DNA from 3 places in the Vibrio tapetis subsp. tapetis genome. Region 2 is predicted to be linked to each of the others. Evidence: predicted binding sites of a transcription regulator. Region 2 holds the regulator's gene; each other region holds the start of a gene.

What was found. The regulator CRP, encoded in region 2, controls carbon source genes, mostly activating them, when cyclic AMP is high. The targets are predictions, from matches to a motif close to TGTGANNNNNNTCACA.
Region 1: VTAP4600_RS00450 (CTP synthase) is a predicted target of CRP. The motif match lies at 1,686-1,701, and genes of this name have one in related genera.
Region 3: nagE (N-acetylglucosamine-specific PTS transporter subunit IIBC) is a predicted target of CRP. The motif match lies at 4,607-4,622, and genes of this name have one in related genera.

Annotation. Positions count from the first base shown of each region.
Region 1 covers NZ_LT960611.1:78,276-85,918, reverse strand. Annotated here, with positions in the region: gene VTAP4600_RS00450 (CTP synthase) at 1-1,601, opposite strand, end outside; gene mazG (nucleoside triphosphate pyrophosphohydrolase) at 1,811-2,614, opposite strand; gene relA (GTP diphosphokinase) at 2,700-4,922, opposite strand; gene rlmD (23S rRNA (uracil(1939)-C(5))-methyltransferase RlmD) at 4,998-6,314, opposite strand; gene barA (two-component sensor histidine kinase BarA) at 6,505-7,643, shown strand, end outside.
Region 2 covers NZ_LT960611.1:3,085,761-3,093,403, forward strand. Annotated here, with positions in the region: gene VTAP4600_RS13790 (ABC transporter ATP-binding protein) at 1-756, shown strand, start outside; gene VTAP4600_RS13795 (TIGR02444 family protein) at 756-1,244, shown strand; gene VTAP4600_RS13800 (hydrolase) at 1,253-2,230, shown strand; gene VTAP4600_RS13805 (YheU family protein) at 2,360-2,572, shown strand; gene VTAP4600_RS13810 (phosphoribulokinase) at 2,662-3,531, shown strand; gene crp (cAMP-activated global transcriptional regulator CRP) at 3,775-4,407, shown strand; gene VTAP4600_RS13820 (DUF1338 domain-containing protein) at 4,586-5,383, opposite strand; gene astD (succinylglutamate-semialdehyde dehydrogenase) at 5,618-7,075, opposite strand; gene astA (arginine N-succinyltransferase) at 7,101-7,643, opposite strand, start outside.
Region 3 covers NZ_LT960611.1:1,357,657-1,365,299, reverse strand. Annotated here, with positions in the region: gene VTAP4600_RS06005 (cation:proton antiporter family protein) at 1-1,555, opposite strand, end outside; gene nagC (DNA-binding transcriptional regulator NagC) at 1,634-2,848, opposite strand; gene nagA (N-acetylglucosamine-6-phosphate deacetylase) at 2,851-3,987, opposite strand; gene nagE (N-acetylglucosamine-specific PTS transporter subunit IIBC) at 4,744-6,300, shown strand; gene glnS (glutamine--tRNA ligase) at 6,473-7,643, shown strand, end outside.

The DNA.
Region 1 (7,643 bases), 780 kb from region 2:
TTAACGAATCCTGAGAACAATGGGTGTCCGTCACGAGGAGTCGAAGTAAATTCTGGGTGGAATTGCGCTGCGACAAACCATGGGTGAGCAGGGTTTTCGATAACTTCTACAAGTTTTTTATCCGCTGACAAACCAGACACTTTAAGGCCTGCTTTCTCTAGTTTCGGACGAAGTACGTTGTTGACTTCATAACGGTGGCGATGACGTTCATGGATCGTCGTGCTGCCGTATAGTTCATGTGCTTTAGTCCCTTTCTCTAGGTGACAAAGCTGTGAACCAAGACGCATAGTACCACCTAAATCTGATGTTTCGGTACGTTCTTCAACTTTACCTTCACCGTCGATCCATTCAGTGATTAAACCAACCACTGGGTACTTCGAGTCTTTATTAAATTCTGTTGAATGCGCATCTTTCATGCCAACGACATTACGTGCGTATTCAATTAGCGCTACTTGCATGCCTAAACAAATACCTAAGTATGGTACTTTGTTTTCACGTGCAAATTTAGCCGCAAGGATCTTGCCTTCTACACCACGGTCGCCAAAGCCACCTGGTACTAGAATCGCATCCAAACCTGCAAGCATTTCGTCGCCTTTAGACTCTACATCTTGTGAATCTACATATTTTATTGTGACGCTAAGACGATTTTTCAAGCCTGCATGTTTTAATGCTTCGTTAACTGACTTATATGCATCTGGTAACTCGATGTATTTACCGACCATACCAATGGTCACTTCGCCCGTTGGGTTAGCTTCTTCGTAAATAACTTGTTCCCACTCTGATAGGTCCGCTTCAGGAGCATCAATACCAAAACGTTGACAAACTAGGTCATCAATACCTTGTGCTTTAATCAATTGAGGGATTTTGTAGATAGAATCTACATCCTTCATTGAGATAACGGCTTTTTCTTGAACATTACAGAAAAGAGCAATCTTCTTACGCTCGTTCGCAGGGATAACACGATCACTACGACAAACTAAGATATCTGGTTGGATACCGATAGAGAGCAATTCTTTAACTGAGTGCTGAGTCGGTTTGGTTTTCACTTCACCTGCGGCTGCTAGGTAAGGAACCAAAGTAAGGTGCATGAACATTGCGCGTTCACGGCCTAATTCAACTGCTAGCTGACGAATCGCTTCCATAAATGGCAGAGACTCGATATCACCAACCGTGCCACCAACTTCAACGAGAGCAACATCATGGCCTTCAGCGCCAGAAATCACACGTTCTTTGATTGAGTTAGTAATGTGTGGGATAACCTGAATAGTTGCACCAAGGTAATCACCACGACGTTCGTTACGTAGAACGTCAGCATAAACACGACCTGCAGTGAAGTTGTTACGCTTAGTCATCTTGGTACGAATAAAACGTTCGTAGTGACCAAGGTCAAGGTCTGTTTCAGCGCCATCTTCCGTGACGAACACCTCACCATGTTGAGTTGGGCTCATTGTGCCTGGGTCAACGTTGATGTAAGGATCAAGCTTCATCATGGTAACTTTAAGACCACGAGCTTCTAAAATGGCTGCTAGCGATGCCGCTGCAATACCTTTACCTAGAGAGGATACAACCCCGCCAGTAACAAAAATATAATTTGTCGTCATGTTTAACCTGAAATTGGTTGAATGAGGGAAATAGATTACTTCTGGACGGGATGTGAATATACCAGAAGCCCCTTATCGCCACAACGTGAAATCTATCACACTGTGATCTTTTATTTTTTGCTTCAAATCAAATCTAGCGACTCAAATCATTCTAATTGAAAATGAATTGAGTCACTATTAACTCGTTTCAATCCTAAGTTGTTGATAGTTTAATTTTTAGCTCGTTCTTGCCGCTTAACTTCATTCCACATTTCGTCTAGCTCATTAAGATCAAAGTCTGTTAACTGCTTACTTTGCAATCTGACCTGATCTTCGATGCCATTAAACCTTCGCGTAAATTTAATATTCGCTTTATTTAAGGCTGACTCAGGGTTTTTACCCAAATGTCTGGCTAAATTCACCGTGGCAAAAAGTAAATCACCCAACTCCGCTTCAATATTCTCTTCATTGGGTGTGACTTGAAGTGCTTCTTCGACCACTTCATCGATTTCTTCTTTTACTTTATCCACTACAGGTCCCAAGGCCGCCCAATCAAAGCCATATTTTGCGACTTTTTTCTGGATCTTGTTGGCTTTGCTGAGTGCAGGCAGCGAGCTTGGAATTGAGTCTAGAACACTTTTATCCGTTTTTCCTTGCCGTTTTTTTTCATTAATTTTTTCTTTTTCCCAGTTGGCATTAATTTCTTCATCATTCTCAAATTTGATATCAGAAAAAACATGCGGATGACGACGTGTCAGCTTTTCATTGAGCCCAGAAACCACATCATCAAAGGTAAATAGCCCCTGCTCTTTCGCCATTTGACTGTAGAAGATCACTTGAAAGAGTAAATCTCCTAGCTCTTCTTGTAGATTAGGCCAATCACGATTGTGAATTGCATCGACCACTTCATACGTTTCTTCAATCGTGTGCGGAACGATGCTGTCGAACGTTTGTTGTTTATCCCACGGGCACCCTTTTTCATCGTCACGTAGGGTGGCCATTATAGAAAGAAGCGTTTCGATATTGTTTTTCATAATACTCTCTAACAAAACGCCGCCATTGAGGCGGCGATATTAAATAATCATCACGGATGCGGATTAACGGCTTACGCTAGGCTGGTTATCCCAATCGATTGACTGACATAACGTCCTTAACTTGTTCAAGTCGTGTAATCAATCTAGAGAGCACCTCAACATTGGTCACTTCTAAGTTGAAATCCATCACCGACATCTGACGCTTGTAATCAATGCGACTATTCATGCTCGATACTTTCACTTTTTCACTGGTGAACAAGGCGGTAATGTCTTTAAGTAAGCCATTACGTTCTAATGCTTCAACTCTGAGTGTCAAAATATAAGAACCAACAAAACCACTGCCCCAAACGGTATCAATGATACGTTCTGGCGCGTGCAAATTCAGTTCGCTAAGCTGCTCACAGTCACTACGGTGGACTGAAATACCACGACCTTGAGTGATATAGCCCTTGATTGGGTCGCCGGGGATCGGCTGGCAACAACGAGCAAGGTGCGTCATCAGATTATCAACCCCTTCTACCACAACCGCATCTTTACGAGGTCGACTTTGTACGGCAGGTTTGTCTTGTGATTCTTGCAGCTTCTCTAGCGCTTGCTTATCTTCTTCTTCGGCAGTTGGTTTATTAACTAAGGCGTTAATATGGTTAACCACTTGGTTAATTCTTAAATCACCACTGCCAATGCCTGCGAACAGCTCATCGGGCGTATTAACGTTAAATCGCTTGAGAGCATACTGCTCAGCATCTTTAAACGTCGCCCCAATCTTCGCTAATTCTACTTCTAGAATATCTCGCCCTGCCTCGAGGTTTTTCTCTCGGCTTTGCGCTCTAAACCATGCGTTAATTTTTGCGCGTGCGCGGCCGGAATGAACAAACCCAAGTGATGGATTTAACCAATCACGAGAAGGGTTAGGCTCTTTTTGGGTGATAATTTCAACTTGATCGCCCATGGCCAATTTATGGGTAAACGGAACGATTCTTCCTGCGACTTTGGTACCAATACAACGGTGGCCAACCATTGAATGAATATGGTAGGCAAAATCGAGCGGCGTTGCGCCCATCGGTAAATCAACGACATCGCCACGCGGGGTAAAGGCATACACACGGTCATCAAATACTTGGCTGCGCAGCTCATCAAGCATTTCGCCTGAGTCTGACATTTCTTCTTGCCAATCAAGTAACTTACGTAGCCAGGTAATTTTTTCATCGTAGCCAGAACGAGCCGTTGAGGCACCTTCTTTATACTTCCAGTGCGCAGCAACTCCAAGTTCAGACTCTTCATGCATCTGCTTGGTACGAATTTGGATCTCTATGGTTTTTCCTTCCGGCCCAAGGATCACCGTATGTATCGACTGATAGCCGTTCGGTTTTGGGTTCGCTACATAGTCATCAAATTCGCTTGGTAAATGCTTGTACTTAGTATGTACCACACCTAAAGCGGCATAACAGTCTTGCAATTGGTCGGCAATAATACGTACAGCTCGAACATCAAAAAGCTCATCGAATGCGAGGCTCTTCTTCTGCATTTTTCGCCAGATGCTGTAAATGTGCTTAGGCCTGCCGCTCACTTCAGCATTGATACTGAAGGTGTCCATTTCTGAAGAGAGGTCGGTGACGAAGTCTTCAATGTACTGCTCGCGAACAATACGGCGCTCTGACAGCTGTTTGGCTATTTGCTTATAAGTCGAAGATTGTTGATAGCGAAAGGCGTAATCTTCAATCTCCCACTTAAGTTGGCCTATGCCTAAACGATTAGCCAAAGGCGCGTAAATGTTAGCGCATTCTTTTGCCGCCGCTTGGCGCACTTCATCACTTTCATCTTTCACTTCACGCAGGTTACAAATACGCTCAGCCAGTTTAATAACGACACAGCGGAAGTCATCAACCATCGCCAACAACATGCGACGCACATTATCGACTTGAGAAGAGGCTCCCGAGCCGTCTAGTGTTGCGTTGAGTTGGCCGATCGCCGCCATTTCCTCGACACCATCAATCATTTTAACGATTTCACTGCCATGCTTCTCAGCGAGCAGTTCTCGGTCGTAAACCTTGGCAATAACTAAAGGAAATAACTGCGCAGCGATCAGTGTCGGCTTATCCATGGATAACGTAGTGAGAATCTCGATCATTTCTCGACCACGCCACAATAGCAGCTCAGCATCTTCATGCCCCTCTAGCAGCAATTCACACTGCTGGTAGACATCCACTAATTTACGGCTGGTTTTGCTGTCTTGATTTAAGCTGACAACCCAGTTTTCTAACTCAAACTCTGTATCTGTAGTTAAGTGCGCGCTGCGTACTGCGACCATGTTTCTTTCCTAGTTTCTAGCAACAGACTAATAGACCACTCCGGGCCTTATGGTTCCCTTATTTTACGGGATTTTTTATTTTTCAAACAGTGCCATGCTCTCTAAATGACTGGTATGAGGAAACATATCCAACATCGCGAGTTTTTTTAGCGTATAGCCTTGTTGTAAAAGGCTATGACTGTCGCGAGCAAGGGTAGCAGGATTGCACGAGACATACACCACGGCTTTGGCGCCCAGTGATGAAATCTGTTCAACAATACCTGCAGCTCCACCTCTGGCAGGATCAAGCAAGACTTTATCGAATTGACTTTGAGCCCATACAGATTGAGTCATGTCTTGCTCTAAATCCGCTTGATAAAAATGTGCATTTTCAATCTGATTTAACTGGGCATTGTGAGTGGCACGTTGCACCATTTCATCAATCCCTTCAACACCGACCACTTCTTTGCTTTGTTTTGCCAAAGGTAAGCTAAAGTTGCCAATACCACAAAACAGATCCAACACACGTTCATTTTCTTTCGCATCTAACCAATTAAGCGCTTGCTCAACCATGGATTGGTTCACCACTTGATTAACTTGTACGAAGTTATTAGGCGCAAAGGACAAGGGTAACCCGACTTCTTGATAATACGGTTCTTCACCACAAATACGATCCAACTGCCCCGCCTCTGGCATCAAATACAATGTTAATGCGTGCTGCTCGGCGAAATCGACTAAAGATTGATGCTCTTGCGCTTTCAACTCAGCTAAATGTCGTAATACAAGCACCACACCGTTATCTGCCAACACCAACTCAAGGTGACCAAGCTTATCGATCGGCTTAAAGCCACTTAATAACTTTTCTAGCTTAGGAAGCAACACGTTTAACTCTGGAGCTAGCACCATGCAATCGGTTACCGTCACAATCTGCTTGCTCATTTTTTGCCTAAAGCCAAACTTAAATTGATGGGTTTTCTTATCTCGCTGCATACTGATACGAGCGCGACGACGGTAGCCTTGCGCTTGAGAAATAATCGAATCCGTTAAGGTAATCGACTCTCCTGCAAACTTACCCATCAACTGAGTGAGCGCTTGCTGTTTGTTTTCCACCTGCGCCTCGTGAGCAAGGTGTTGCATGTTACAGCCACCGCATTCGTTGTAATAACGACAAGGAGCCTCAACGCGCTGTGCGCTGGCTGTTTTCATTTTAATGAGCTTGGCTTTAGCGTATTTACTTTTTTGCTCAGTAAATTGAACAACCACCTCTTCACCAGGCAAAACACCTTCGATAAATACCGGTTTTTTATTAACAAAAGCCATCCCTGCGCCGTGATGATCCAGCTTTGTTACTGTAACCTGTTGGTGTTTTGTATCAATTTTTGTATTTTTAGTCGGCTTATAGAAGCGGGCCATAGTTATTTGCCTATTTGCTCAAGTGCTTTTCAGTGTATTTGTCTATGGTATCGGTGTTTTCTCCGATAGAGTCACTATTTGACACCAGAGAGATTGTCGAATAATACAGACTTTATTAAGCTAGCTGCTTATTTCTATGATTATACTTGTCTGTACGAGTATTTTCCCATATCCAGACAGTAATGAGAACATGACCCGATACGGCTTAAGAGCGCGCGTGATCACTTTAACTTTAGCGCCGACCCTAATTATTGGTCTGCTGCTGAGTGCCTTCTTCACTTCAAATCGCTATAACGACCTAGAAAATCAGCTGATTTCAACCGGCCAAAGCATTATAGAGCCTTTAGCTATTGCTAGTGAATATGGCATGACTCAACAAAGTAGAGAGGCTGTCCGCCGCCTAATTAGTTATGCTCACCGTAAGAATTCTCAGATCGTACGTAGCATTGCTGTGTTTGACACCAATCACGAGCTATTTGTCACCTCTAACTTCCATCCTAATTTTGCGTCATTGACCTTCGATAAAACACGGCCTATTCCGCTGCTCAGTACGATAGAGTTGATCGACACCGATTTAATCATTCGAACCCCCATTCTAGCAGAAGGTCAGTTTTCCTCACCACAAAGAGGTAAAACAGAGCTCAATCAGGCGTTAGGGTATATTGCTATCGAGCTGGATCTCTCCGCCTTACGCCTTCAACAGTACCAAGAAATCTTTGCTGCGCTGCTGGTATTGATTTTAGGCCTTGGTTTGTCCGGTTTATTCGCCTATCGGCTGATGCAAGATGTCACACTGCCAATCACACACATGAAAAACATGGTGGATCGAATTCGCCGTGGTCATTTGGATGTACGTATTGAAGGCAAAATGCATGGAGAACTCGATGCGTTAAAAAATGGCATCAACGCAATGGCCATGTCATTGTCTGAATACCATGTTGAAATGCAACACAGTATCGACCAAGCCACATCCGATTTACGTGAAACCCTAGAACAACTAGAAATACAAAACGTTGAATTGGATATTGCGAAGAAACGAGCTCAAGAAGCGGCACGAGTGAAATCTGAGTTCTTAGCCAACATGTCCCATGAACTGCGAACCCCACTAAATGGTGTCATTGGCTTTACACGTCAGATGCTCAAAACTCGCCTCTCTCCTAGCCAAGAGGATTACTTGGTTACCATCGAGCGCTCAGCCAATAACTTGCTCAGCATCATCAACGACATCTTAGACTTCTCCAAGCTTGAAGCAGGTAAGCTAGCACTTGAAAACATTCCATTTGAGTTCCAAGAGTGCCTGGAAGAAGTGGCCGCATTGCAAGCGACAGG
Region 2 (7,643 bases):
CACCCAGAAGAAACGCCGCTTCAACATATGATGCAAATTGCGCCGGGCAAAACCGAGCAGCAATTACGAGACTATTTGGGTAGCTTTGGCTTTCAAGGCGAAAAAGCGCTCGATAAAGTCGCCCCTTTTTCTGGTGGCGAAAAAGCGCGTTTAGTCTTGGCCTTAGTCGTGTGGCAAAAACCCAACCTGTTATTACTCGATGAACCAACCAACCACCTTGATCTTGATATGCGCCAAGCACTGACTTTTGCCTTGCAAACGTTTGAAGGCGCTATGGTCATCGTCAGTCACGACCGTTACTTATTGCGCGCCACTACCGATGAGCTTTACTTAGTCCACGATCGCCAAGTTGCGCCATTTGATGGTGACCTAAGCGACTATTACAAATGGCTAACTGAACAACAAAAAATTGAACGTAAAGAAGCGCAATCGACCCAACCAAGCAAAGACGGTGAAAACAGCGCCGCTTCTCGTAAAGAACAAAAACGCAAAGAAGCTGACTTTCGAAAAGTGACGGCACCAATTCGCAAAACGCTGACAAAACTTGAACAGAAAATGGATAAGCTCGGTACTATTTTGTCAGAAGCAGAACAAGATTTAGCCGACACCAGCCTGTACCAAGCTGAAAATAAAGCTAAACTTAATCAAGTATTGGCAAAACAAGCTTCCGCTAAGTCTGAACTAGAAGATGTGGAAATGGATTGGATGTCTGCCCAAGAAACCCTTGAGCAACTTGAAACGGAGTTCGCTAGCTAATGACACAACCGCAAGTCTCGATTTCACTCTCACTTGAACGCTTATGGCAATTCAGTTTGCAGTATTACAGTGTGCGAGAAGTGAAAGAGGCTTGCCTAGCGCTACAGAACCAATTTCATGGCAATGTTAACTTACTGCTGTTGTTCAAATGGCTTGATGAGCAGCAAGTTACCTTTGCCGAGCAAGACTGGCATAGCGTGCAAGAATACCTGGGTCGTTCTGAAACCCTATTACACAGTTTTCGTGAACTGCGTAAAAAGCTAAAATCCCACGTGCCCGGAACCGTTTATCGTGAATCGCTGCAATTTGAACTTCAACTAGAAAAACAACAGCAATCGGATTTAGTCGACTGCATCAATGGATTAGCGCTTAGCAAAAACTACGCCGAACCGCTTACCCTGCGCTATTGCAAACAGTTAGGTGCCGAGCATCTATACCAAGCTTTTGCCCCACCAACAGGCTTTGAAACGCTCAGAGCAAAAAACTAGTACTTATGATGACTTCATTCAAAGCGGCCACTGGCCTGCGTAATCCACACCTGCAAACCATTTTACCCCGAGTCATACGCCGCAAAGCGCTGTTTGCTCCTCATAACGAGAGGCTAACGCTGCCTGATGGTGATTTTGTTGATCTTGCTTGGAGTCTTGACACAACCTCTGAACTCGCTCAAAACAAACCCGTCTTTGTGCTATTCCACGGCCTAGAAGGCAGCTTTAACAGCCCTTACGCCAACGGATTAATGAATGCGTTTGCCAAACAAGGTTGGCTCTCTGTCATGATGCATTTTCGTGGTTGCAGTGGTGAGACAAACTTAAAGCCTCGCGCTTATCATTCAGGGGAAATTGAAGACGCTCGCTATTTTTTAACGCAGCTTGAGCAACGTTTCCCTCAGCAGAAAAAAGTCGCGGTAGGTATTTCTTTAGGTGCCAACATGTTAGTGAACTATTTAGCACACTATCACCTAAATCCGATTTTAGATGCCGCCACCATAGTATCGGCACCACTGTCTCTTGATTCATGCGCTAAACGCATCGAGCAAGGGTTTTCTAAGGTGTACCGCAACTACTTGTTAAGCTCGCTAAAACGTAATGCGTTAAAGAAACTGCCTTTGATCCAGCAAGTTTTACCTATCGAGCCTGAACAGATAGAGCAACTCAAGCGGTTAGAAGAATTTGACGATTTGATCACTTCCCAGTTACATGGTTTTGATAACGCTCAGCACTACTACCAACAATGCTCTGGCATCCGATGCTTAGATCAAATCAGCATTCCAACTCGGATCATCCACTCGAAAGACGACCCTTTCATGACTGAAGACGTGATCCCTAACTTTCCACTACCCGAGCATATAAACTACCACCTATTAGATCACGGTGGTCATGTCGGCTTTCTAACAGGCAGCCTCATAAAGCCAAGATTCTGGTTAGAAGAAACCTTACCTGAATATTATGAAGTACTAAAAGCGAGGTGCTAAAAGCTAAGTTAAGAGCTAAGTATCGTTTATACTTCGCACCTACTACTTTAGCTCTAGCTTTTTATACTTAGCTTTTAGTACTTAGTATTTCGCACTTCGCTTTTAGCACTTCACATTTAAGAGATATTTATGATCGTTCCATGGCAACAAATTGACCCTGATACATTGGAAAACCTAATCAAAGAGTTTGTACTAAGAGAAGGGACGGACTACGGCGAGAGCGAATTTAGCTTGGAACAAAAAGTCGACCACGTAAAGCAGCAACTCTCGAATGGCCAAGCCGTCGTGGTATTCTCTGAGCTGCATGAAACCGTGAATATTCAAGTAAAGCCACAGTACTAGATTCGGTTTATCGAAAGATTTTCCCTACACTGACTTAACCCTATGTTAAAATAGGCATAACAAGTACGTTACTCAAGACAAGGTCTGTCATGTCAGCAAAGCACCCAATCATTGCCGTAACCGGTTCATCTGGAGCGGGAACCACCACAACCTCTGAAGCTTTTCGCAAAATGTTCAATATGATGGACATCAAAGCCGCTAAGGTTGAAGGGGACAGCTTCCATCGCTTTACACGCCCAGAAATGGACATTGAAATTCGTAAAGCGAAAGAGCAAGGTCGTCATATTAGTTACTTTGGCCCACAAGCCAATGACTTTGCCGCTCTTGAGCAGTTTTTTCGACGTTATGGTGATGAAGGTACAGGCGAAGTTAGGCGCTACCTGCACTCATTTGATGAAGCCGTGCCCTACAATCAAATGCCAGGGACTTTTACCCCTTGGCAGGAATTGCCTGAAAACACCGACGTCATGTTTTATGAAGGGTTGCACGGGGGTGTGGTCGATGGAGACATCAATGTCTCTAAACACGTCGATTTCCTCATTGGCATGGTTCCGATTGTAAACCTAGAGTGGATTCAAAAATTTGTTCGAGATACTCGTGATCGAGGCCACTCTCGTGAAGCCGTAACCGACTCAATTGTTCGCTCTATGGATGACTACTTAAGCTACATTACGCCACAGTTTTCACGTACTCATATCAATTTTCAGCGAGTCCCTACAGTAGATACATCTAATCCATTGAACGCAAAAGGCATTCCGAGTTTAGATGAAAGTTTTGTTGTTATTCGATTGCGCGGCATGAAAAACGTAGACTTCCCATACCTACTATCAATGATTGAGGGGTCATTCATGTCCCGCCATAACACCCTTGTGGTACCCGGTGGCAAGATGAGCTTTGCCATGGAATTGATCGTTCAGCCTATGCTTGTCCAATTGATTGAAACAGGCAAGATCGGTTGATTTTCATACTCAGATGAAAATTCATGTTCAAGGCGTGATCATGTGCACATTTTTGCTTAGAAAATCACGGTTGTGGCACGATCAAAGTCAAGAAATCGTTTCCGAAACACGCTACTATTTGTTACCGAACACGAGATAGCTTGCAGCACGACATCTATCGCCCTATTCAAAACAACCAGTTTATAATCTGGCTCAGTTGATACGGAAGCTGCTGAGCAAGCCCTGCAGAGGAAGAGAGATATTATGGTTCTAGGTAAACCTCAAACCGATCCAACATTAGAGTGGTTCCTTTCACATTGTCATATTCATAAGTACCCATCAAAAAGTACTCTGATTCATGCTGGTGAAAAAGCCGAGACTCTGTACTACATTGTGAAAGGTTCTGTTGCCGTACTTATCAAGGATGAAGAAGGCAAAGAGATGATCTTGTCTTACCTTAACCAAGGCGACTTTATCGGTGAACTTGGTCTATTTGAAGAAGACCAAGAGCGTACCGCATGGGTACGTGCTAAATCCCCTTGTGAAGTAGCAGAGATTTCTTTCAAGAAATTCCGTCAACTGATTCAAGTTAACCCTGACATTCTTATGCGCCTTTCTGCGCAAATGGCAAGCCGTCTACAAACGACTAGCCAAAAAGTGGGTGACTTAGCATTCCTAGACGTGACTGGTCGTATTGCTCAAACGCTACTTAACCTAGCGAAACAACCTGACGCAATGACTCACCCAGACGGCATGCAAATCAAGATCACTCGTCAAGAGATTGGTCAGATTGTTGGCTGTTCACGTGAAACTGTTGGCCGTATCTTGAAGATGCTTGAAGAGCAGAACTTGATTTCAGCACACGGTAAAACAATTGTGGTTTACGGCACACGTTAATCCGTCGTATATATCGATGTAAATAAAAACCACCAACGGCAACGTTGGTGGTTTTTTTATGGGTTACGGGTTACGGGTTACGGGTTACGGGTTACGGGTTACGGCAGATTTTACTAATGCCTACCTCTTTGCAACTCCTTATCTTCTTCCTATAACCTGTAGAACGAAGTTCGTCCTGTTACCTATCTCCATCCGTACTTTCAAAGATTTTATCAGCAGAAGCCGCGACAAACCCTTGATACAAGTCGCCATCGGCCATTGGGTAGCGCTTAGCGAACTCATAGAAGCCACCAGGGATAGTCTCAGAGCCATTAATAAACTCAACAGAGACTTTATCAGCCATGGTTGAAGACTGCTCTAGCAACACCTCTGGAGAGCCCTTAACTTCACCACCCGACTCATTGATCGTGAAACCAGCATCACGAAGGTGTGTATTCACATCCGACACTTCCTCAAAGCGATTCAGCTGATTGACGCTAACCGTAAAGTGGTTCGCGCCAAACCCATGAGCGGCTAGCCAACCTGCGTATTCGCTTTCTTTTGCCAGCAATAGATAATCGTCGTGACTCAAAGACCAACTCGTACCCGAGTACAAGAAATCACTTGAAGCAAAATGATTAACATCCAGTTGATCCACCAGAGACTTCACAATGGCTTGCAACTGCTCAGAACATTCATTCACTTTTAATTCGCTAATGAAGACTTTTGGTTGCAGCGGGTCGGGGTGTTCGTAGTGACGGGCATAGAGTTTTTTACTGACAAACTCATACTCCCCTGCTTGCTCGTAACCTAAATCCAAAAACGGTTTAGCCAATGTATCAATCCGAATTGGATCAATCGCAAACGTACGCAGGGCAATGTGGTCATTGATTAAGGCTTGTTCTTCAGTCAGCAATTGATGGATAGTCTCTGCTGAAGGGCAAAGGCGTTGAATATAGTCTTGCCACAAAGATTGGAATAGCGCATCGGGGGTCATAACAGTTCCTTGTTGTCACGGTGGAGGGCTAAAGGCGAAGTTCTAAAAGCCAAGTGCTAAAAGCTAAGTGCTAAGTATTCACTGCGTTTACTGCTAGAAACGAGGCCGCTTCGCTACGATAAGAGCAAAAGAAACGGCAAAAGCTTTACCTTCTTTTGCTCTTATCGTTTCTAGTTTCTAGTAAGCAAAGCGCATTCTGTAATCGAGTAAGCGCAGCGAATTCTCTACTCTGCTCTAAATCTTCAGGCCTGGGCTCAGGGTTTCGGGCAGCAAGGGCTCTGCGCCTTCCATTGAGGCCATTGGGTAAGCACAGTAATCGGCTGCGTAGAACGCACTTGGTCTTAAGTTTCCTGAAGCACCAGGGCCTCCGAATGGTGCGTCGCCGCTTGCTCCGGTTAGTTGGCGATTGCGATTTACAATGCCAGCTCGAATATGGTCAACAAAGTAATCCCATTCACTATCTTCGGTAGAGATTAACCCTGCAGATAAGCCGAATCGAGTGTCGTTTGCCATCTCGACCGCTTGGTCCAACGTGCTATAACGTACAACTTGTAGCAAGGGGCCAAAATATTCTTCGTCTGGCAACTCAGCAACCGAACTAACATCAATAATACCGGGCGTCACAAATGCCGCTTTCAGGGGTTTGGCCTCCAGGAGACTTTCCCCGCCTAACGACTGTAAATGACTTTGGGCCGACAAGATAACTTGTGCCGCTTGCAAAGACACTTGGCTGCCCATAAATGGCGCTGGCTCAGCAAATGGTTCGTCTACAATAATCTCTTTAGTGGCTTCTACTAACTTCACCAATAGCGCATCACCGCTTTCGCCGTGTGGGACGTACAAGCGACGAGCGCAAGTACAACGTTGCCCTGCACTAATAAACGCGGACTGAATAATGGTATAAACCGCCGCATCTAAGTCACCAAAATGCTCAGAAATAACCATCGGATTATTGCCGCCCATTTCTAGTGCCAGCATTTTGTCTGGTTGACCTGCAAACTGTTTATGCAGGATGTGACCAGTGTTAGCACTGCCCGTAAACAACACACCATCAATGCCTTTGTGGCTTGCAAGCGCTATCCCGGTTTCTTTAGCACCTTGAACTAAGTTAATCACTCCATCTGGTAGGCCAGCTTGTTGCCAAAGTTTCATGACAATTTCAGCCACCATAGGCGTTTGCTCTGAAGGCTTAAACACCACGGTATTCCCCGCAAGCAATGCAGGAACAATATGGCCATTAGGTAAATGTGCAGGAAAGTTGTATGGTCCAAACACGGCCATCACGCCAAGAGGACGATGACGAAGTACGACATCATTACCGGCTACTTGCTTACGCGCCTCACCAGTGCGTTCATGATAAGCGCGGATTGAAATGGCAATTTTCCCCACCATCGCCCCCGCTTCAGTGCGAGTTTCCCATAATGGTTTACCTGTTTCTTGAGCTATCGCTGTCGCAATTTGCTCACTGTGTTCTTTTACCTTTTCACCGAAAGCTTGCACCACCGCTTCACGCTCAGCAAAAGAGAATTTCTTCCAGCTTAAAAAAGCAGCTCGGGCAGATTGAACCGCCAGATCGACTTGTTCAGGGCGTGCTGCTTTTCCTTGCCACACGACCTTATCATTGTACGGGCTAATTGAATTTAAAAGCTCTCCCGTGCCTTCTTGCCATTCTCCGTTGATCCACTGAGTCATGATGTGTCCTTACTGTTTTACTAATTTACTGAGGAAGTAAACGAACGTATTCGCCTTCGGCAACATTCAACGCTTGCGCGACGTCTTGGCTTAAAATGACGCTTTCACTTTCTAAATCAAACGCTGCTTTTGCTGCGGTTGCTCTGAAATGCTCAAATGATGTATTTGCGATTAGGAAATCTTTACTGCTCGAATGTTCGCTGATCACGACCTTGCCTCGGTAGGAATGCTTCACCGACTCGATATTGCGCAGATCACACTCAACCGTTGGGCCAGCGTCAAAAATATCAACATAACCTCTGCAGCTAAACCCTTCATTCTCGAGCAAGCGTAAAGCAGGGCGAGTGTTGTCATGCACCTTACCGATGACAGCCTGCGCTTCTTTGCTCAGCAAGTTAACGTAAATAGGAAGCTTAGGCATTAAGTCAGCAATAAAGCCTTTTTTTCCGATACCGGTTAGGTAATCCGCTTCGGTAAATTCAATTGAAAAGAAGTGCTCTTGTAACCACTGCCAAAAAGGAGAATTACCCTTGTCGTCAGACACACCTCGCATCTCAGCAAACACGGT
Region 3 (7,643 bases), 1.7 Mb from region 2:
CACAAACGTGACGAGCAAAACCACTGCCTGCTTCGCTGTAGATGTTAAAAGCTGCATCGACGCCTTCTTGTTCTAATTCTTCAAGCTGGTCTGAATACTCAGCAATAGCAGCTACTTGGCCTTGAAAGTTGCGTATTTGTAGTTGTTCTAACGCGGTCTGGTTACCCAAGTGGTGTGGCATCGCGAGAAGAACCAATTTAACATTTGCCGTGTCTAGGATTCGCTCCCAGAAATCGGGATCCGTTGCATCACCTTCGATAACGTTCCGTCCATGGTTACGGTGAGCCTGAGCGGCATCAGGCCTAACTTCAACACCTAGGCTTATTTTTCCGTAGCGCTGCCTTATTTCATCATAGGCACCGGAGCCAATACGGCCCATACCTAAAATCAGGACTTGAGCGTGGCCGGGATTGATCAGCTGATCTTTGGCATGAAGCTTTTCCGCAGCGACTTCTTTTAGCCATTTTGCGCTGCGGCGATAAATATCATGGCCAAAGCGATTTAGTGGAGCGGCAATAATAAATGATAGGGAAACGGCGATGGCGATAGACACCAAGACATCACCAGATATCCATCCCATTTTATAGGCTAGCCCCCCAACAATAAGGCCGAATTCGCTGTAATTAAAAAGTGATAAAGAGGCTAACAGCGAAGTTCGAACTCGGAACTTAAATTGATGGATAATATAAAAGTAGAGTAGGCCTTTAACCGGTAACAGGACTAAGAAGAGAACAGCCATAGTGAAACCGGCTACCGTTGGTTGTTCTGCCAGCCCAATATTGAGAAAAAAGCAGACCAAAAATAGTTCTTTTAGATTGAATAATGACTTAGACAGTTCTGATGCTTTCTTATGCCCCGCCAGTAACATGCCCAGAATTAGGGCGCCTAAATCGGCCTTCATGCCAACGGCGTCAAATAGCCCAGCCCCGACAATTAATGCGAAAAATACTCCTGATAGGACCAGCATCTCACCATGGCCTACCCAGTCGAGTACTTTGTAAAATAGCGGACGAACAAAAGGCAGGGCAAATAAAATAACGGCATACCATTCCGGAATTTTTCCTGTTGATACCGTTAAAAAGATTACCGCGAAGATATCTTGCATGACCAAAACACCGATGGCCAATGTGCCATATGTAGCGTTCATATCTCCTTTTTCTTGTAGGCTTTTGACGGCAAAAACAGTACTGGAGAAGGACAGAGCAAATCCGAGCAGGATGATTTGCTCAACGGCCATATCAGCGAGCATTGTTACGCCTAGAACCTTAAATCCAAGCAAGGCGCACGTAAAGAAGCAAGTCGATAAAATATTATGGATAGAAGCTCCGGCCCATATTTCTTTCGCCAGCAGGGTCTTCACATCAAGTTTTAAACCGATGGTGAAAAGTAGCAAGGTAACACCGAGATCAGACAGGGTCATGATCGTCTCATTAGATTGGAACCCAGCGGCATTGAGACCAAAGCCAGCAATCAAGAAGCCGACGAGTGGAGGCAGTTGGCACTTGAGCGCAATGAAACCGGCCGCAAATGCAACGGAAATTAAAACGATGTCCATAATCAGTCAACTTATCCTGAATTAAATAAAAAAACGGGCCGCATTACATGCGACCCGTAGATTGAAGCCTTTAACTTGTTATTCTTCAAGTATTTTCTGTAACAAAACGCCATTTAACATCGCTCGCTTAATCATGGCGAAGGCGCCCATTGCTGGTTGATCGTCCAACAAAGATGGTACGATCGGAAGCCCTGTATGGAAGGTTGTCAGAGATTGGGTTTCCACATTACGAGTAATTGCCGGGAAAATAATGTCTTTTGCTTTGGTAATGTTACCTGCAATCACGATTTTCTGTGGGTTGAATAAGTTAATGGTAATAGCAATGGCTTTACCTAACTGATTACCAACGCGAATTAAGCTTTGTGATGCGAGTTCGTCACCTTGCAATGCGTGCTGACATATCGCATCCATGGTTATCGTAGGTACACTTGCTAAAGAAGAAGGGTAGCCTTGATCTAGTCGAGTTTGCACGGTATTGATGATAGCCGGATTTGCCGCTACGGTCTCTAAGCAACCGAAGTTTCCACATTGACATTTATCACCTAACGGGTCGATTTGAATATGACCCACTTCGCCTACATTTCGGTTGGAGCCTAGAAACACTTGGCCATTAACAATAATGCCTGAGCCTGTACCGCCTTGGACGCTAACCAGTATTGAATCTTTGCAATCTCGGCTTGCACCGAAATAGTGTTCGGCAAGGGCCATGCCTCTTACATCGTTGCCAACAAAGCACTCTACGTTGAAGGTATCTCTTATGATGTCGCCCAATGCTAGGTTATCGATATCTGTATTCGGCATGTACTCAACAACGCCGGTTTCAGGATTAACTAAACCAGGAAGAGAAACGCCGATCGCGATGAGTTGTTCGATGCTCGTGTCATGAGTCTGTAAGAAACGTTGGATATGTTTAACTAAGCTTTCAATTAACTGAACTTGATTGCTATAGCGAAATTCCAAATGCTCTTTAAGAAGTTCTTTACCACCTAGATTATATAGGCCTAAATGCAAGTAATCACGACCAATTCGAATCGCAATTGAATGAAATGGTTCGACTTCAGTGGTGAGAGATATCGCACGCCTACCACCGGTAGACGCTTGCTGCGCGACCTCTTTTATAAGGCCGCGTTCTAGAAGTTGGCGGGTTATTTTTGTAACACTTGCCGGTGCAAGCTGACTTACATCAGCGACCTGAATTCGAGAAATCGGGCCTTGCTGATCAATCAAGCGGTATACCGCTGCACTGTTGAGTTGTTTGACTAAGTCTACGTTACCGATTTGTCCGCCATTCATACTTAATTTTGCTCGTATTGTCCGTTAACTACTGTCGCTTTGACATTGAAGTCACGATCAAAAATAGCAAGGTTAGCAACCATACCTTTTTTAACTCGGCCTAACTTGTTTTCTACTCCAATTGCTTGAGCAGCATACAAGGTAGCCATACGCAAAGCTTCGTCTAAAGCGATACCAACGTGCTCAACAGTATTCTGAACTGCTTCGATCATGGTTAAAGCTGAGCCGCCTAGTGTGCCATTTTCATCAACACACTTACCATCACGGTAATATACTTTCTTACCAACAAAAATAAAGTATTCCATGTCAGCGCCTGCAGGAGCTGTGGCATCGGTCACTAATACGAGCTTTTCACCCTTGATTTTATGTGCGATTCGAATGTTTGCGTAGTCTACATGGAAGCCATCAGCGACAACGCCAGCGTATACTTCAGGAGTATCGTATATAGCACCAACAACTCCTGGCTCACGGCCTGCCATTGGCGTCATGGCATTAAATAAGTGAGTTGCGAATGTAATACCTGCTTGGAACCCCTTACGAGCTTCAGCATATGTCGCATTAGTGTGGCCGATTGCTACGATGATGCCAGCCGCTTTAAGCTTCTCGATGTGCTCAGGTGCATTCAGTTCAGGTGCTAGGGTTACTTTTGTTACAACATCTGCGTTTTCACAGATGAAATCGATCATGTCATCGTCAGAACGACGGATGTGGTCAACGCTATGAATGCCTTTCTTCATTACGTTTAGGTATGGACCTTCAAGGTGGAGGCCTAAAGATTGATTTTGGTATTTCGCTTGGTATTCGCGAGCTGCAGCAACCGATGCACGCATGTCTTCATTAGAAGAAGTAATTAAGGTTGGTAAGTAGCTAGTACAACCGGATTTAAGGTTTGCTTCATGCATGATTTGCATTGTTTTAGCCGTGATTTCGTCGTTAAGCATCACACCACCACAACCATTCAGCTGTAGATCAATGAAACCAGGGCATAGGTTAGCACCTTCAAGATCAACGGTTTTTATATCGCTTGGCAGTTCGGCGACAGGACACACTTTGTCGATGTTTGAGTCGTTAATAATAACAGCGTGATTGTCTAAAACATCACTCCCTGTATAAATCTTACAGTTCGTTAGTGCATACATAGTTTTGTCCTTACTTAAAGTTTTTGTCTTTCCCACATCGTATGCGGGAGTTACTAATTCTTTGCCTTTAACTCATCAGTTATGGGCGTTTTATCGGGCGTCAAAAGCGAAAATTTGAAATACCGTTATTCGTCGTCTATGGAGTGTTTATCTTCCGATCTTTCTTTGGTTGCGCTTTAGTTGAACACTCACTGTTATCTTATTGAATAAAAGCATTATTAAAGCTGAATCTATCGGTGAAAATGTAGCATTAGCCATGATGGTAGAAAGTCTGGCTCTGCATCTTCGTATTATAGAAATGTGCATGACTAGAAGCTTTCTTTGCCAAATTTATGAAGTCTCAGTAAACGTTTACGTTAGTGACTAAACATGGCTCAATGGCTCTCGAAATCTCAGTGTAAATATATATACATTCGCTGAACTCATTGATTCTATTTGTAATATAGGCCCGATCAGTTGGAGCTGGTCATCATATTTATACTTAAGAAACAAGTCCTACATTGCTCTCTGGTTCGTCTTCATTTCTACGTAAGACTTTATTGCCTATCGGCTATTCTTTCGAATGATAAAATAAGTTTTATGATCTCGCTAGCAAATTCACTCCCATAGACCTCAAACGGGTGACTATGATCACAAATGATGACGTTTTAATTTGCGGGGCAAAATTAATGGAATACACTGAACAGGACTAAATTGAGCGGCCAAATTAAGTGGCTCATGTCTAATACCAAAAAAATCCTATAGGGGGAACTTACGGTGAATATTCTCGGATATGCGCAAAAACTAGGTAAAGCTCTAATGCTTCCTATTGCAACGCTACCAATCGCAGCGTTGCTACTACGTTTAGGTCAAGGTGACCTACTAGACATCGCATTCATGGCGCAAGCTGGTGGTGCAATTTTCGGTAACCTACCATTACTATTTGGTTTGGGTATCGCAATTGGTTTGGCGAAAGATGGTAACGGTGCAGCTGGTCTTGCCGGTGCAGTTTCTTACTTTGTTCTTACTGCTACAGCAACAACAATCGACGAATCAGTTAACATGTCATTCTTCGGCGGTATCTTCGCAGGTATCATCGCAGGCCACTGTTACAATGCATTTAGCACAACTCGTCTTCCTGAGTGGCTTGCATTCTTCTCTGGTAAGCGTCTAGTACCTATCATGGCTGGTCTTTTCGCTCTTGTTGCTGGTGCAATCGGTGGCGTTGTATGGCCTTCAATCCAAGGCGGTCTTGATGCACTAGCACACGCTGTATCTACTTCTGGCGCAATCGGTCAGTTCGTATACGGTACGCTTAACCGTGCACTTATCCCTGTTGGTCTTCACCACGTACTTAACTCTTACTTCTGGTTTGGTATGGGTACTTGTCAAGAGATCATCGTTGCAGGTCAAGGCGCATTCGAAGGCATCACTCAACTTTGTGTTGACCCAGCACTAGCTAAAACATTAGTTGTTGGTCAAGAGCACACATTTACTTTTGCTAACTCAGTAACTCCTGAAATTACAACTGTAGTTAAAGAAGTGACTGAAACAGTTAAATCTGGTGACCTACACCGTTACTTCGGCGGCGACAAAGGCGCTGGCGTATTCATGAATGGTTTCTTCCCAGTTATGATGTTTGGTCTTCCAGGTGCTGCACTTGCAATGTACCTTGCAGCTCCAGCTGAAAAACGTAACCAAGTTGGTGGCGCACTATTCTCAGTAGCTTTCTGTTCATTCCTAACGGGTATTACAGAGCCTCTAGAATTCATGTTCGTATTCCTAGCTCCTGCACTTTACGCACTACACGCAGTATTTACTGGTCTAGCGCTTGTTGTTGCTAACATGTTCGGTACGCTTCACGGATTCGGTTTCTCTGCAGGTCTTATTGACTTCGTATTGAACTGGGGTCTAGCAACTAAACCAGTTACGCTTCTACTAATTGGTCTAGGCTTCGGTGCTCTATACTTCTTCACTTTCTCTTTCGCTATCCGCGCATTCAACTTGAAATCGCCTGGCCGTGAAGATGATGACGAAGATATGGCTCCAGCTGCTGACGCTCCAAAGGGTGACGTTGCACGTCAATACCTTAAAGCGCTAGGCGGTCACGAAAACCTAACGACTATCGATGCATGTATTACGCGTCTACGTCTTACTCTTAAAGATCGCTCTCTAGCTGACGAGAAAGTTCTTAAGAAACTAGGTGCTAAAGGTGTTGTTAAACTAGGTGAAAATAACCTACAAGTCATCCTTGGTCCACTTGCTGAAATCGTTGCTGGCGAAATGAAAGCAATCGGTCCTGGTGAAGACCTATCTGATGTAAAACTGCCTTAATCACGCATTAAGCGCTAGTTATTAATCGAATGCCTCCCTAATGGGAGGCATTTTTCGTTCAATCGCGGCTTATTTTGCTATTTTCCTGTCCATTTCAGTTGTGTAATTGGCAAGAATTGTGGATCATGAGCGTCTATAAATTATGACAATACTAAAACTTAGAGGTGTCTAGATGAGTGAAGCTGAGTCTCGTCCATCAAACTTTATTCGCCAAATCATTGATGGTGATTTAGCTGAAGGCAAACATAACAGTGTGCATACCCGATTCCCGCCAGAACCCAATGGCTACTTACATATCGGTCACGCTAAATCTATCTGCCTGAACTTTGGTATTGCTCAAGACTATCAAGGGCAATGTAATCTTCGTTTTGACGATACAAACCCTGAAAAAGAAGACATCGAATACGTAGAGTCGATTAAAAACGATGTGAACTGGTTAGGCTTTGAGTGGAGTGGTGACATTTGTTATTCATCAAACTACTTCGACAAGCTGTTCGAGTATGCAGTGGAGTTAATTAATAAAGGCTTAGCATACGTTGATGAGTTAAGTCCTGAGCAAATTCGTGAGTACCGCGGCACATTGAAAGCGCCAGGTCAGCACAGCCCATACCGCGACCGTAGCGTTGAAGAAAACTTAGCTCTGTTTGAAAAAATGCGTGATGGTGGATTTAAAGAAGGTCAAGCGTGTTTACGAGCAAAAATTGATATGACATCGCCGTTCATGGTGATGCGCGATCCTGTGATCTATCGTGTTCGTTTTGCGACTCACCATCAAACCGGTGATAAATGGTGCATTTACCCGATGTACGATTTCACGCATTGTATTTCTGATGCATTAGAAGGCATTACGCATTCTATCTGTACGTTAGAATTCCAAGACAACCGTCGCCTCTATGATTGGGTTTTGGATAACATCACAATTGACACTCAACCACGTCAATACGAGTTTAGCCGCCTAAACCTTGAATACACAGTGATGTCAAAGCGTAAGCTAAATCAGTTGGTGTCTGAAAACTTGGTTAACGGTTGGGATGACCCTCGTATGCCAACAATTTCTGGTCTTCGTCGTCGCGGCTTTACGTCAGAATCTATCCGCGAGTTCTGTACGCGTATTGGTGTTACTAAACAAGAAAACATGATTGAGTTTGGTTCACTTGAATCTTGTATTCGTGATGATCTCAATGAAAATGCACCACGTGCGATGGCGGTTCTTGATCCCATTCGCGTCGTGATTGAAAACTTCCCTGAAGGTCAGGTTGAAACGTTAAACGTAGCGAATCACCCGAATAAGCCTGAAATGGGCAGTCGTGAAGTGCCTTTTACTCGTGAAGTGTTTATCGAAC